2 regions of the Pseudomonas sp. LBUM1661 genome follow, and region 1 is predicted to be linked to the other one. Evidence: predicted binding sites of a transcription regulator. Region 1 holds the regulator's gene; the other holds the start of a gene.
What was found. The regulator FliA, encoded in region 1, starts transcription of late flagellar genes. The targets are predictions, from matches to a motif close to CTAAAGTTTNNNNNNNNNNNGCCGNTAA.
Positions count from the first base shown of each region.

Region 2: the regulator FliA is predicted to act here: its motif matches at 3,312-3,339, upstream of ACA057_RS16985 (methyl-accepting chemotaxis protein).

Region 1 covers NZ_CP166794.1:1,759,666-1,766,521, forward strand. Annotated here, with positions in the region: gene flhF (flagellar biosynthesis GTPase FlhF) at 1-618, shown strand, start outside; gene fleN (flagellar synthesis regulator FleN) at 734-1,564, shown strand; gene fliA (RNA polymerase sigma factor FliA) at 1,561-2,301, shown strand; gene ACA057_RS08010 (chemotaxis response regulator CheY) at 2,470-2,841, shown strand; gene ACA057_RS08015 (protein phosphatase CheZ) at 2,864-3,652, shown strand; gene ACA057_RS08020 (chemotaxis protein CheA) at 3,667-5,916, shown strand; gene ACA057_RS08025 (protein-glutamate methylesterase/protein-glutamine glutaminase) at 5,966-6,856, shown strand, end outside.
Region 2 covers NZ_CP166794.1:3,720,894-3,726,504, reverse strand. Annotated here, with positions in the region: gene fapA (functional amyloid chaperone FapA) at 1-27, opposite strand, end outside; gene ACA057_RS16995 (AAA family ATPase) at 361-885, opposite strand; gene pnuC (nicotinamide riboside transporter PnuC) at 882-1,445, opposite strand; gene ACA057_RS16985 (methyl-accepting chemotaxis protein) at 1,551-3,185, opposite strand; gene ACA057_RS16980 (undecaprenyl-diphosphate phosphatase) at 3,479-4,309, shown strand; gene ACA057_RS16975 (DUF1294 domain-containing protein) at 4,306-4,734, shown strand; gene ACA057_RS16970 (MmcQ/YjbR family DNA-binding protein) at 4,746-5,105, opposite strand; partial or broken gene ACA057_RS16965 (LysR family transcriptional regulator) at 5,102-5,248, opposite strand; gene ACA057_RS16960 (NmrA family NAD(P)-binding protein) at 5,360-5,611, opposite strand, start outside.

The DNA.
Region 1 (6,856 bases):
ACGCTGGCCAAGCTCGCGGCCCGTTACGTGCTCAAGTACGGCGCGCAGAACATCGCGCTGGTGAGCATGGACAGCTATCGCATCGGTGCCCAGGAACAACTCAAGACCCTGGGGCGCATCCTCAACGTCTCGGTGACCCACGTCGATCCGGGCCAGTCCCTGGTGCAGGCGCTGGAACCCTTGCTGCGCAAACGCGTGGTGCTGATCGATACCGCCGGCCTCCAGGCCAGCGATCCGGCACTGCGCATGCAGCTCGAAAGTCTGGCCGGTCGTGGCATCAAATCGAAAAATTATCTGGTTTTGGCAACCACCAGCCAGAAACAGGTTCTAACCGCCGCTTATCACAGTTACAAACGCTGCGGGCTGGCTGGCTGCATCCTGACTAAACTGGATGAAACGGCAAGTCTGGGCGAGGTGTTGAGCCTGGCCATCAGTCATGAATTGCCGGTGGCCTACCTGACCGATGGCCCGCGGATTCCGGATGATTTGCATCTGCCGCGTCGTCATCAGTTGGTCAGTCGCGCCGTAAGCGTGCAAATGCAAGAAGAACCCAGCGAAGAAGCCATGGCTGACATGTTCGCTGATATTTACCACAGCCCGACCAAGCAGGTTGGCTGAGGTATTAATGAACAGTTTTTGTACCTACATCGATGGTCTGCCATGCATTGTTCCGTTTGTGAACGCGCAGCCAGTAATGTGGCCTCCGTCTAAGTAAGACAAGGTAAAGAAATTCATGGGCAGCATGCATCCCGTACAGGTGATCGCGGTGACCGGCGGCAAAGGTGGCGTCGGGAAAACTAACGTGTCAGTGAACTTGTCCCTGGCTCTAGCTGAGCTCGGCCGGCGCGTGATGCTGCTGGACGCCGATCTGGGGCTGGCGAACGTCGACGTTCTGCTGGGACTGACACCCAAACGTACCCTGGCCGACGTGATCGAAGGCCGCTGTGAGCTGCGCGACGTATTGTTGCAAGGCCCAGGCGGCATTCGCATCGTCCCGGCCGCGTCCGGCACCCAGAGCATGGTTCATTTGAGCCCGGCTCAACACGCCGGCCTGATCCAGGCGTTCAGCGATATCGGCGACAACCTCGACGTATTGGTGATCGACACCGCGGCGGGCATTGGTGATTCGGTGGTCAGTTTCGTTCGCGCCGCGCAAGAAGTCTTGCTGGTGGTGTGTGACGAACCGACGTCGATCACGGACGCCTACGCACTGATCAAACTGCTGAACCGCGATTACGGCATGAACCGCTTCCGCGTCCTGGCCAACATGGCCCAGAGCCCGCAGGAAGGTCGCAACCTGTTTGCCAAATTGACCAAAGTCACGGATCGCTTCCTCGACGTTGCCTTGCAATACGTCGGTGCGGTGCCGTACGACGAAAGCGTGCGCAAGGCCGTGCAGAAGCAGCGCGCCGTGTATGAAGCGTTCCCGCGTTCCAAGTGTTCGCTGGCCTTCAAGGCGATTGCGCAGAAGGTCGATACCTGGCCGCTGCCGGCCAACCCGCGTGGGCACCTGGAGTTTTTCGTCGAGCGCCTCGTGCAACAAACGGCAGGACCGGTGCTATGACAGCCAGCGGTTACAACCTCTACAAGAAATCGGCACGTGACGCGCAGTACGAGCTGATCGAGCGTTACGCGCCACTGGTTAAACGCATTGCCTACCACTTGCTGGCGCGTCTGCCGGCCAGTGTCCAGGTCGAAGACCTGATCCAGGCCGGGATGATCGGCCTGCTTGAAGTGTCGACCAAATACGACGCCAGCAAAGGCGCGAGTTTCGAGACGTACGCGGGCATCCGGATCCGCGGCGCGATGCTCGATGAAGTGCGCAAGGGGGACTGGGCGCCACGTTCGGTCCACCGCAATACCCGGATGGTCAGCGACGCCATTCGCTCGATTGAAGCTAAAACCGGTCGTGACGCTAAAGATCACGAGGTTGCGGCCGAACTCCAATTGAGTCTCGACGATTATTACGGGATTTTGAACGACACCCTGGGCAGCCGGTTATTCAGTTTCGACGATCTGTTGCAGGACGGCGAACACGAAGGGCTGCACGAGGATGGCGCGAGTGCACACACGGAGCCGTCACGCGATCTGGAAGATGAACGCTTCCAGGCGGCGCTGGCGGACGCGATTGCCAATTTGCCGGAGCGTGAGCGACTGGTGTTGGCGCTGTACTACGACGAAGAGTTGAACCTCAAGGAAATCGGCGAAGTCCTGGGGGTCAGCGAATCTCGGGTCAGCCAGTTACACAGCCAGTGCGCGGCCCGTTTGCGGGGGCGTTTGGGGGAGTGGCGAGCGCGCTGAAGGCAGTGTGGGGACACTGCGAACGTGGCTGGTGTGGTGTTGAAACTGCGCCGGTCTCGATCTGTTGTGCTCCAGACAGTCATTGAGTGCTTTGCCGGATTGATTGAAATGGCGCGTCCAGGTGCTGGGCGCGTTTAAGACTGCTTGGAGGTCGAATTGGACAAGAACATGAAAATCCTCATCGTTGATGACTTCTCAACGATGCGGCGGATCATAAAAAACCTGTTGCGTGACCTTGGGTTCACCAACACGGTCGAGGCTGACGATGGCACTACCGCCATCCCGGTTCTCAACAGCGGGAGCATCGACTTTCTGGTAACGGACTGGAACATGCCTGGCATGACCGGTATCGATCTGCTGCGCCACGTGCGCGCCGATGAAAAGCTCAAGCACTTGCCAGTGCTGATGGTCACCGCTGAAGCCAAGCGCGAACAGATCATCGAAGCGGCCCAGGCCGGTGTTAACGGCTATGTGGTCAAACCCTTCACGGCCCAGGCGTTGAAAGAAAAAATCGAGAAGATTTTCGAACGCATCGGTTGAGCAACTGCGCCACGGGGAAGCTATGGAGCATATCGAATCTTCACAGGGTGACTTCGAGTCGACCCTGAAAAAACACGCCGTCGAACTGGTCGAAAGCCTTGAAAAAGGCAAGTTCGGCGACGCTGTGCAACTGATCCATGAGCTCAACCAGACCCGTGACCGCGGCCTGTACCAGGAAGTGGGCAAGCTCACTCGCGAGCTGCACAGTGCGATCGTCAATTTCCAGATTGACCCGAACATGCCGCAAGCCGAGGAAGTGTCACAGATCACCGACGCCACCGAGCGCCTGGGGTATGTGGTCAAGCTGACCGAGGCGGCGGCCAACCGCACCATGGACCTGGTGGAAAACGCCACGCCGCTGGTCAACAGCCTGAGCAATGAAGCCCAGGCCTTGAGCACCGATTGGGGACGGTTCATGCGTCGCGAAGTCGGGGCTGAAGAGTTCCGTGAACTGGCGCGGCGAGTCGACGGTTTCCTGACACGCAGCAGCGAAGACAATCGTGTGGTGTCGAGCAACCTCAACGACATCCTGCTCGCCCAGGATTACCAGGACCTCACCGGTCAGGTGATCAAGCGCGTGACGCAGTTGGTCACCGAAGTTGAAAGCAACCTGCTCAAGCTCGTGCTGATGGCCAGTCAGGTGGACCGCTTTGCGGGCATCGAACATGACCGTGAAGCGATGCTGGCAGAAAAAGATCCGCAAAAACATCTCTCTCAGGGTGAAGGTCCGCAGATTCATGCCGATAAAAGAGAAGACGTTGTGTCCGGTCAGGACGATGTAGACGATTTGCTTTCCAGCCTTGGATTCTAGGAGCACCCATACACATGAGCTTCGGCGCCGATGAAGAGATCCTTCAGGATTTCCTGGTTGAGGCCGGCGAGATTCTAGAGCAACTGTCCGAACAGCTGGTCGAGCTTGAAAGCCGACCGGATGATGCGGACTTGCTCAATGCAATTTTTCGCGGTTTTCACACTGTAAAAGGGGGCGCCGGCTTCCTCCAGCTCCATGAGCTGGTGGAGTGCTGTCACATCGCCGAGAACGTGTTCGACATCCTGCGCAAGGGTGAACGACGCGTCGACTCGGAACTGATGGACGTGGTTCTCGAAGCGCTGGATGCGGTGAACAGCATGTTTACCGAAGTCCGCGAACGCAGCCCGGTCACGGCTGCCACGCCTGAATTGCTTGCAGCGCTGGCCCGTCTGGCCGAGCCGCAAACGGCTGATGAAGCCGCTCCGGTCGCTCAAGCGGTCGAAGAACCGGCGGCTGAAAGCGAATCGGGCGACATCACCGATAACGAATTCGAACAACTGCTGGACTCGCTGAATGCCGTCAAGGCACAAGCCGAAGCGGCGCCAGTGGTTGCGCCGCCGCCTGCCGACAATGCCGCTGGCAGCGATGAAATTACCGATGCCGAGTTCGAGTCGTTGCTCGATCAACTGCACGGCAAAGGCCAGTTCGCGGTCGATGCCGTGGCCCCGGCGCCCGTCGCTCCGGCTGCGCCGAAAGCGCCTGGCGACAGCTCCGACATTACCGATGACGAGTTCGAAGCACTGCTCGATCAACTGCACGGCAAAGGCAACTTTGCGGTCGATGCGCTGGAATCGGCGATTGCTTCGGTACCGACACCGGCAGCGCCGACCGCCGCAGCGGTGGGCGGCGATCTGATCTCCGATCACGAGTTCGAATCGCTGCTCGACGAATTGCACGGCAAAGGCAAGTTCACTGAAGTCGGCACCGCTTCGGCGGCCTCTTCTGTTGCGGCGCCAGTGGCGAAAGCTGCTGCACCGAAACCCGTTGCGAAAGCGCCCGAGCCAAAAGCCGAAGCGCCGAAACCGGCTGCCGCTGCGGCACCGGCTCCGGCCCGTGCCCCGGCTGCGCCGCCACCGGAAAAACCGGCCAGCGAAGCCGAGACCACCGTGCGGGTCGATACCGCGCGTCTCGACGAAATCATGAACATGGTCGGCGAACTGGTGCTGGTGCGTAACCGCCTGGTGCGCCTGGGTGCCAACAGCGCCGATGAGGCCATGTCCAAAGCCGTGTCGAACCTCGACGTGGTCACGGCCGACCTGCAAACCGCGGTCATGAAGACCCGGATGCAACCGATCAAGAAAGTCTTCGGGCGTTTCCCGCGCCTGGTTCGCGACCTGGCTCGCCAGCTCAAGAAAGAGATCATCCTGGAACTGGTCGGCGAAGAAACCGACCTCGACAAGAACCTCGTCGAGGCCCTGGCCGACCCGCTGGTCCACTTGGTGCGCAACGCGGTCGACCACGGCATCGAGTCGCCGGAAGAACGCGAAGCCTCGGGCAAGTCCCGCGGTGGCAAGGTGATCCTCGCCGCCGAACAGGAAGGCGATCACATCCTGCTGTCGATCTCCGATGACGGCAAAGGCATGGACCCGAACGTCCTGCGTTCGATCGCGGTAAAACGCGGTGTGATGGACAAGGATGCCGCCGATCGCTTGAGCGACACCGAATGCTACAACCTGATTTTCGCGCCAGGCTTCTCGACCAAAACCGAGATCTCCGACGTGTCGGGTCGTGGCGTGGGCATGGACGTGGTGAAAACCAAGATTTCCCAGCTCAACGGCTCGATCAACATCTACTCGACCAAGGGCCAGGGCTCGAAGATCGTCATCAAGGTGCCGTTGACCCTGGCGATCATGCCGACGCTGATGGTCATGCTCGGCAACCAGGCGTTTGCGTTCCCGCTGGTGAACGTCAACGAGATCTTCCACCTCGACCTGTCGCGCACCAACGTGGTGGACGGGCAGGAAGTGGTGATCGTGCGGGACAAGGCGCTGCCCTTGTTCTACCTCAAACGCTGGCTGGTCAGCTCCGCCGCACACGAAGAGCAGCGCGAAGGCCATGTGGTGATCCTTTCGGTGGGCACTCAGCGGATCGGCTTCGTCGTCGACCAGTTGGTGGGCCAGGAAGAAGTGGTCATCAAGCCATTGGGCAAAATGCTCCAGGGAACCCCGGGCATGTCCGGCGCCACCATCACCGGTGACGGCCGCATCGCGCTGATTCTCGATGTTCCGAGCATGCTCAAGCGTTACGCCGCACGGCGTATTTGATTCTGGTGGAGCGGGGCGACTGAGCCTCGCTCCGTCTAACGGAGTGTTTATGGCAGTCAAAGTCCTGGTGGTGGACGATTCGGGGTTTTTCCGCCGCCGCGTCTCGGAAATTCTTTCAGCGGATCCGAATATCCAGGTCGTCGGCACGGCGACCAACGGAAAAGAGGCGATCGATCAGGCCCTGGCCCTCAAGCCAGACGTGATCACCATGGACTACGAGATGCCGATGATGGATGGCATCACGGCCGTGCGGCACATCATGCAGCGCTGCCCGACCCCGGTGTTGATGTTCTCCTCGCTGACGCACGAAGGCGCCCGGGTCACCCTGGATGCACTGGACGCCGGCGCGGTGGATTTCCTGCCGAAGAATTTCGAAGACATCTCCCGCAACCCGGAGAAGGTCAAGCAACTGCTGTGCGAGAAGATTCTGAGCATTTCGCGCAGCAACCGTCGAGTCAGCACTTATGCTGCCCCGGCCCCAGTCGCTGCACCCATTCCGACGCCTGCGCCTTCAAGCACCAGCAGTTATGGCGGCAGTGCGCCTGCACGTCCGGCACCTGCGCCGCTGCCGACGCGTACGTACGCCGCCAGCCCGTCGTCGCCAGCGCCGAAACGCAAAGCTTACAAACTGGTCGCCATCGGTACATCCACTGGCGGTCCGGTTGCGCTGCAGCGGGTCTTGACCCAATTGCCGGCCAACTTCCCGGCACCGATCGTGTTGATCCAGCACATGCCTGCTGCCTTCACCAAAGCTTTCGCCGAGCGTCTGGACAAGCTCTGCCGCATCAGCGTCAAGGAAGCCGAGGATGGCGACATCCTGCGTCCTGGCCTGGCGCTGCTGGCACCGGGTGGCAAGCAAATGATGATCGATGGCCGTGGCGCGGTGAAAATCCTTCCCGGCGACGAGCGTCTGAATTACAAGCCGTGCGTGGACATCACC
Region 2 (5,611 bases), 2.0 Mb from region 1:
ATAGAGGCGGTTATCAAATTTCCCCACGGCGGCAATTCCTTCTGTAAGTGGAACGCTGGGCCCTTATCAGCGTTGTGAGGGAGAGAGCAGAAGGTGTGCCGGTTTTGGTTTTCCGTTTAAAACCAATTAGTTGGATTTATTAATCGCATGGGTCAAAAAAAATTTGTAACGCCGCTGAGACAGATCCACGCAAAAGCGCCGTCCATGCTGGCGGCAGTGCTCGCTAAAGGGCTCTGAAGGCAGGGTGTATCAGTGGCGTAACATTTTCTTGCGGGCGAGCTTGAGCCGCTTTAGATCGCGGGTTTTCGCACAGAAGAGTGTTTCAGAAATGGACATTTGTGGCGGGGCCGGGATGCCCTGTCAGGCCTTGACCAAACGCGTCACGGCCTCGAATGCCGCGTCCTTGCGCTGTTTCCAGTCTCCTTGCAGCACCTGAAAAGGCTGGCGGTGCCGCTCAAGCCATTGGCGACTGGCCTGGAAAAACGCCTGGCGTTCTGTCAGTTGCGGCTGGCAACGCTGCCCGTCGTCATGCCAGGTCACGGTGTCTGGGCTCAGCAGCAGATGCAGGTCGTAGTGCCGTGCCAGCAATGCTTGCTCGATCCAGGCCGGACAAGCACTGAACAGCGTGCGGCTCCAAAGGATATTGCTCAAGAGGTGCGTATCGAGAATCAGCAGTGACGGTTGATTGGCGCGTGCTTCGTCTTCCCACGCCAGCTGGCCCTGTGCGATGGCAGTGATGTCGTCGTAGCAGGTTTCGCGGGCTTCAGTTTCGATGAAATGCCGAACGTATTCACCGACCAACAGGCCGCCAAATTGGGCCTGGATCTCGCTCGAAAGCCAGCTCTTGCCGCTGGATTCCGGCCCTGCCAGCACCAGCACTTTCATGTGCGCAACGCCGGATCGGTACGCCATTCTCGCCAGCCTTGCACGGCAATCAGGGTGAACAGTGCATAGAGGCCAGCGGTCAGGTACATGCCTTTGTAGATAAACAGTCCGACGAAGACCACATCCAGAGCGATCCACAACGGCCAGCATTGCACACGTTTTTGCGCCATCCAGAACTGCGCCACCAGGCTGAAGCCGGTCAGCGCCGCATCCAGCCAGGGTTGGGCGGCATCGGTCCAGTGCGCCATTGCCGCGCCGAGCAACAGGCTGCCGAGCGCGCCGATGGCGAGGCCGAACGCGACCGATTTGCCTTCAAGCAGGCTGACCCGCCGACCCTGATGCGATTCACCGGCACGGGTCCATTGCCACCAGCCATAGAGCTGAAACCCGGCGTAGATCACTTGTAGCAGCATGTCCGAGTACAGCTTCACCTCAAAAAAGATCCAGCTATAAAGCAGCACCATGACCAGGCCGATGGGCCAGCACCAAGGGTTCTGTTTGACCGTCAGCCAGACGGCAATCACGCCGAGGCTGGCGGCAAACAGTTCAAGCCCGGACATGGAGGTTCCTTGGGGGAAGCGAAGAGGGGGACGGATTGTACCGGCAGGCGCTGCCGAGTAAAACCAGCAGCGCCATCCCTCGTGGCAGCTTTACAAGGATCGCTGCTACACCCGGAATTGCTTGAGCAACCCGTTCAACTGTTCACTCAATTCCTTCAAGCGAACACTGGCCAGGCTCGACTGTTCCGCCGCCAGTGCCGTGCTATGCGACAAACCCGCCGCCTGGGTGACGTTCTGGTTGATGTCCTCGACCACGTGCGCCTGTTGCAGGGTCGCGCTGGCAATCGAGGCGTTCAGCCCGTTGAGGTTACGCAGCGCCTGGCCAATGGCGTTCAGGCTCGCACCGGCAAGACCGGCCTGCTCGATGGTCAATTGCGATGCGCGACTGCTGTCGCCGATTACCTTCACCGCCGCTTCGGAGTGGCTCTGCAGGCGTTCAATCATCGACTGAATCTCAGCCGTGGACTTCTGCGTGCGCTGGGCCAGTAGCCGCACTTCATCGGCCACCACCGCAAAGCCGCGACCCTGTTCACCGGCACGGGCGGCTTCGATAGCCGCGTTGAGTGCCAGTAGATTGGTCTGCTCGGCAATCGAACGGATCACTTCCAGAACGCTGCCGATCTGCGTGCTTTCGGCGGCCAGTGTGCGAATCACTTCAACCGCCTGATCGATGGTCGAAGACAACTTGTCGATCTGTTGCAGGCTGCCATCGATGTTGACCTGGCCTTGCTGCGCCTGAGACTCGGCATCGCGCATTTCACTGGCGGCGTGCTCGGCGTTTTTCGCCACGTCTTGCACACCGTAGGTCACCTCATTAATAGCCGTGGCCACCAGCTCCATCTGTTGCGATTGCTGTTGGCTGCGTTGCTGGGCCTGGGCGGCGTCGTTGCCCAAGTCGCTGGAAGACTGGCCCAGGGCACTGGCGGACAGCTGCAACTCACTGATCACCAGGCGCAATTTGGTGGTGAATGCGTTGAAGTGGCGTGCCAGTTGCGTGACTTCATCCTGGCCGTGGGTATCGAGGCTGCGGGTCAGGTCGCTCTCGCCGCTGGCGATGTTGGCCATGGCCGTCACGGTTTCCTGGAGCGGACGGACGATGCTGCGGGCAATCAGGATCACCAGCAGCGCCATGATCAGGGCAATCACCAGCCCGACGAAAGAAGCCTTCCAGACCTGGCCATAAAACTCGGCCTGCACGTCATCGACGTACACGCCCGAACCGATCACCCAACCCCAGGGCTCGAACAGTTTGACGTAGGAGGTTTTCTCGACCGGTGCGTTGGCACCCGGTTTCGGCCAGCGGTAGTCAACCGTGCCGGCACCCTTGGACTTGGCGATGGCGACCATTTCATTGAACAGCGCAAAACCGTCCGGGTCGCGGATCGTCGAGAGGTTCTGGCCTTCGAGTTTCGGGTTGGCCGGGTGCATCACCATCACCGGCGTCAGATCGTTGATCCAGAAGTAATCGTTCTGGTCATAACGCAGGCCGCGAACAGCCGTCAGTGCCTGTTTCTGCGCGACGTCACGGGTGAGCGTGCCGGCTGTTTCCAGGTCGTGATAATAAGTCAGGATGCCACTGGCGGTCTGTACCACGTGCTGGGTTTTCTGAACCTTGGCGGAGTAGAGGTCATCGTGTATCTGCTTGAGCATCAACACGCCTAACGTCAATAGCATCATCACGGCCACGATCAAGATCAGCCACAAACGGCGGCTGATCGACATACTGCGCAAGCTGTTCATAACGCTGTCACTCCGGATTCTTTTTCTTGTAGTAAATGATCGCCAGCATCCAATCACACTTTGCCAAACGGGCCTATGAGACCCAAGTCCAATACGCGGCAGCGTAAAACGGACTTGTCTGATAGGATTTCGGCCCCGCACGGAAAAACCTGAATCCAAGTTGATTTTTCACAGGATTTTTACGGCTGTGCGTGGATCTTGCGCTCGCGGGTTGTTAACCACGCTGTTCGCAGTCAAACGCTCTGAAAAATATTAACGGGGCATGCCGTGGCGCATCGCTTCTTGGGGGATTGATGGATCTTTGGACCGCCTTTCAGGCATTGATTCTTGGGGTTGTAGAAGGGCTGACGGAGTTTTTGCCGATCTCCAGTACCGGGCACCAGATCATCGTGGCCGACTTGCTCGACTTCGGTGGCGAGCGGGCCATGGCGTTCAACATCATTATCCAGCTCGGGGCAATCCTGGCGGTGGTGTGGGAGTTCCGGCGCAAGATCCTCGACGTGGTGATTGGCCTGCCGACACAGCCAAATGCTCGACGCTTTACCGCGAACCTGTTGATTGCGTTCTTGCCGGCCGTCGTGTTGGGAGTGATATTCGCAGACCTGATCCACCACTACCTGTTCAACCCAATCACCGTTGCCACTGCGCTAGTCGTGGGCGGTATCGTGATGTTGTGGGCTGAACAGCGCCAGCATGAAGTGCATGCCGAAACGGTTGATGAGATCACCTGGAAAGACGCATTGAAGGTCGGCTTTGCCCAGTGCCTGGCGATGATTCCGGGCACCTCGCGCTCCGGCTCGACGATCATTGGCGGTTTGCTGTTCGGCTTGTCGCGCAAGACCGCCACTGAGTTCTCGTTCTTCCTGGCGATGCCTACCATGGTCGGCGCGGCGGTGTACTCGGGCTACAAGTATCGGGACCTGTTCGTGCCGGCGGACTTCCCGGTGTTCGCCATCGGCTTCGTGACGGCGTTCATCTTCGCGATGATTGCTGTCAGAGGCTTGCTCAAGTTCATCGCCAGCCACAGCTACGCGGCGTTCGCCTGGTACCGGATCGCGTTCGGCCTGTTCATCCTCGCGACCTGGCAGTTTGGCTGGGTCGATTGGGCCGCGGCCAAGCCATGAGCGATTCAAGCGCGCGCCACAACCCCGGGCGCCCGTCCGGGGGTGAGATGCAGCATCTGCGCCTGAAACTCGTGGTGTTCGCGATCCTCTGCGCGCTGCCGCTGTTTGGTTCGATGTCGCTATGGCTGCGCGGGGTCTCGGTGATTCCCCTCGCGGCGTACGGCATCGTCAGCGTTCTGGCGTTCTTCCTGTACTGGAGCGACAAGCGCAAGGCGCGCGCCGACACCTGGCGCACCCCGGAGAACGTGTTGCACGCGCTGGAACTGGGCGGTGGCTGGCCGGGTGCCTTGATTGCGCAGCAGGTGTTTCGGCACAAGACGCGCAAGCTCTCGTTTCAGGTGGTGTGCTGGGCCATCGTGCTGTTGCATCAAGTGTTCTGGATCGACCAGTTGTTCCTCGGCGCCCATCTGCTCGCGCTGTTCTGAATCAGCGGGTTCTACAGCAGCAAGCCGACCTGAGTACGCTTGGGCAGTTTGCTCACCACCAGTTGATGGGAACGTTGCAACAACCCTTGTAGCTCTTCGGCACCCAGCGGGTAGGGCGTTTCCATGATGATCCACTGGGCCCGTGCCAGATAAGGCGCCGGGTGAATGCCCGGACGGTCGCAATGGCCGAGAAACAAATCCTTGTCGACCTTGAACGCCAGGGACGCGCCACGCAGGTTCTGCAAGGCGAACATCTTGTTCCCGGCAATCGAAAATACCCGCACGCCACCCCACTTGTAGTCTTCCCGCGCACCGGGCAGTGCGAGGCAGAATTGCGCGACGTCCTCTTCGCTCATGCGTCCAGCCTTCATATCAGTCGGTCCCCACAGGCATTGAAAGATTCGATCAAATGGTCGATCCAGGCATGCACGGCGGGCATCACCCCGCGACGATGAGGGTAGACCGCTTGCAGCCAGCCGCCAGGCAATGACGCGTCGGGCAGCAATCGCATCACTGCTCAATATGAACAATTTGATCCGCCTGCCTCAAGCTGTTGTCCTCTATGCATTCTTGTACGAGAGGCGTGAGCAATTGATCTGATGGGGAACGGCGGATCTGAAAGTGTTCAGAGATTGAAGGCTACCCGTAGAATGCCCTCAAGATCTTTCGGCCTGCGTCCCAACAGTTTTTCAAGCGTAGGACTGCTCTGATCGAAAGCGCCTTTATCGATAGCATTACCCCAACCGCTGAGGAAGTTCGCGAGCGATGTTGGCCAGCCTTCAGCCTCCCGAGCGGCGATGAATGCTTGAACGGACATTGGCTGGTAATGAACCGGCTTGCCCGTCAGTCGAGCCAAGCCGTCAGCGATGTCCTGGAA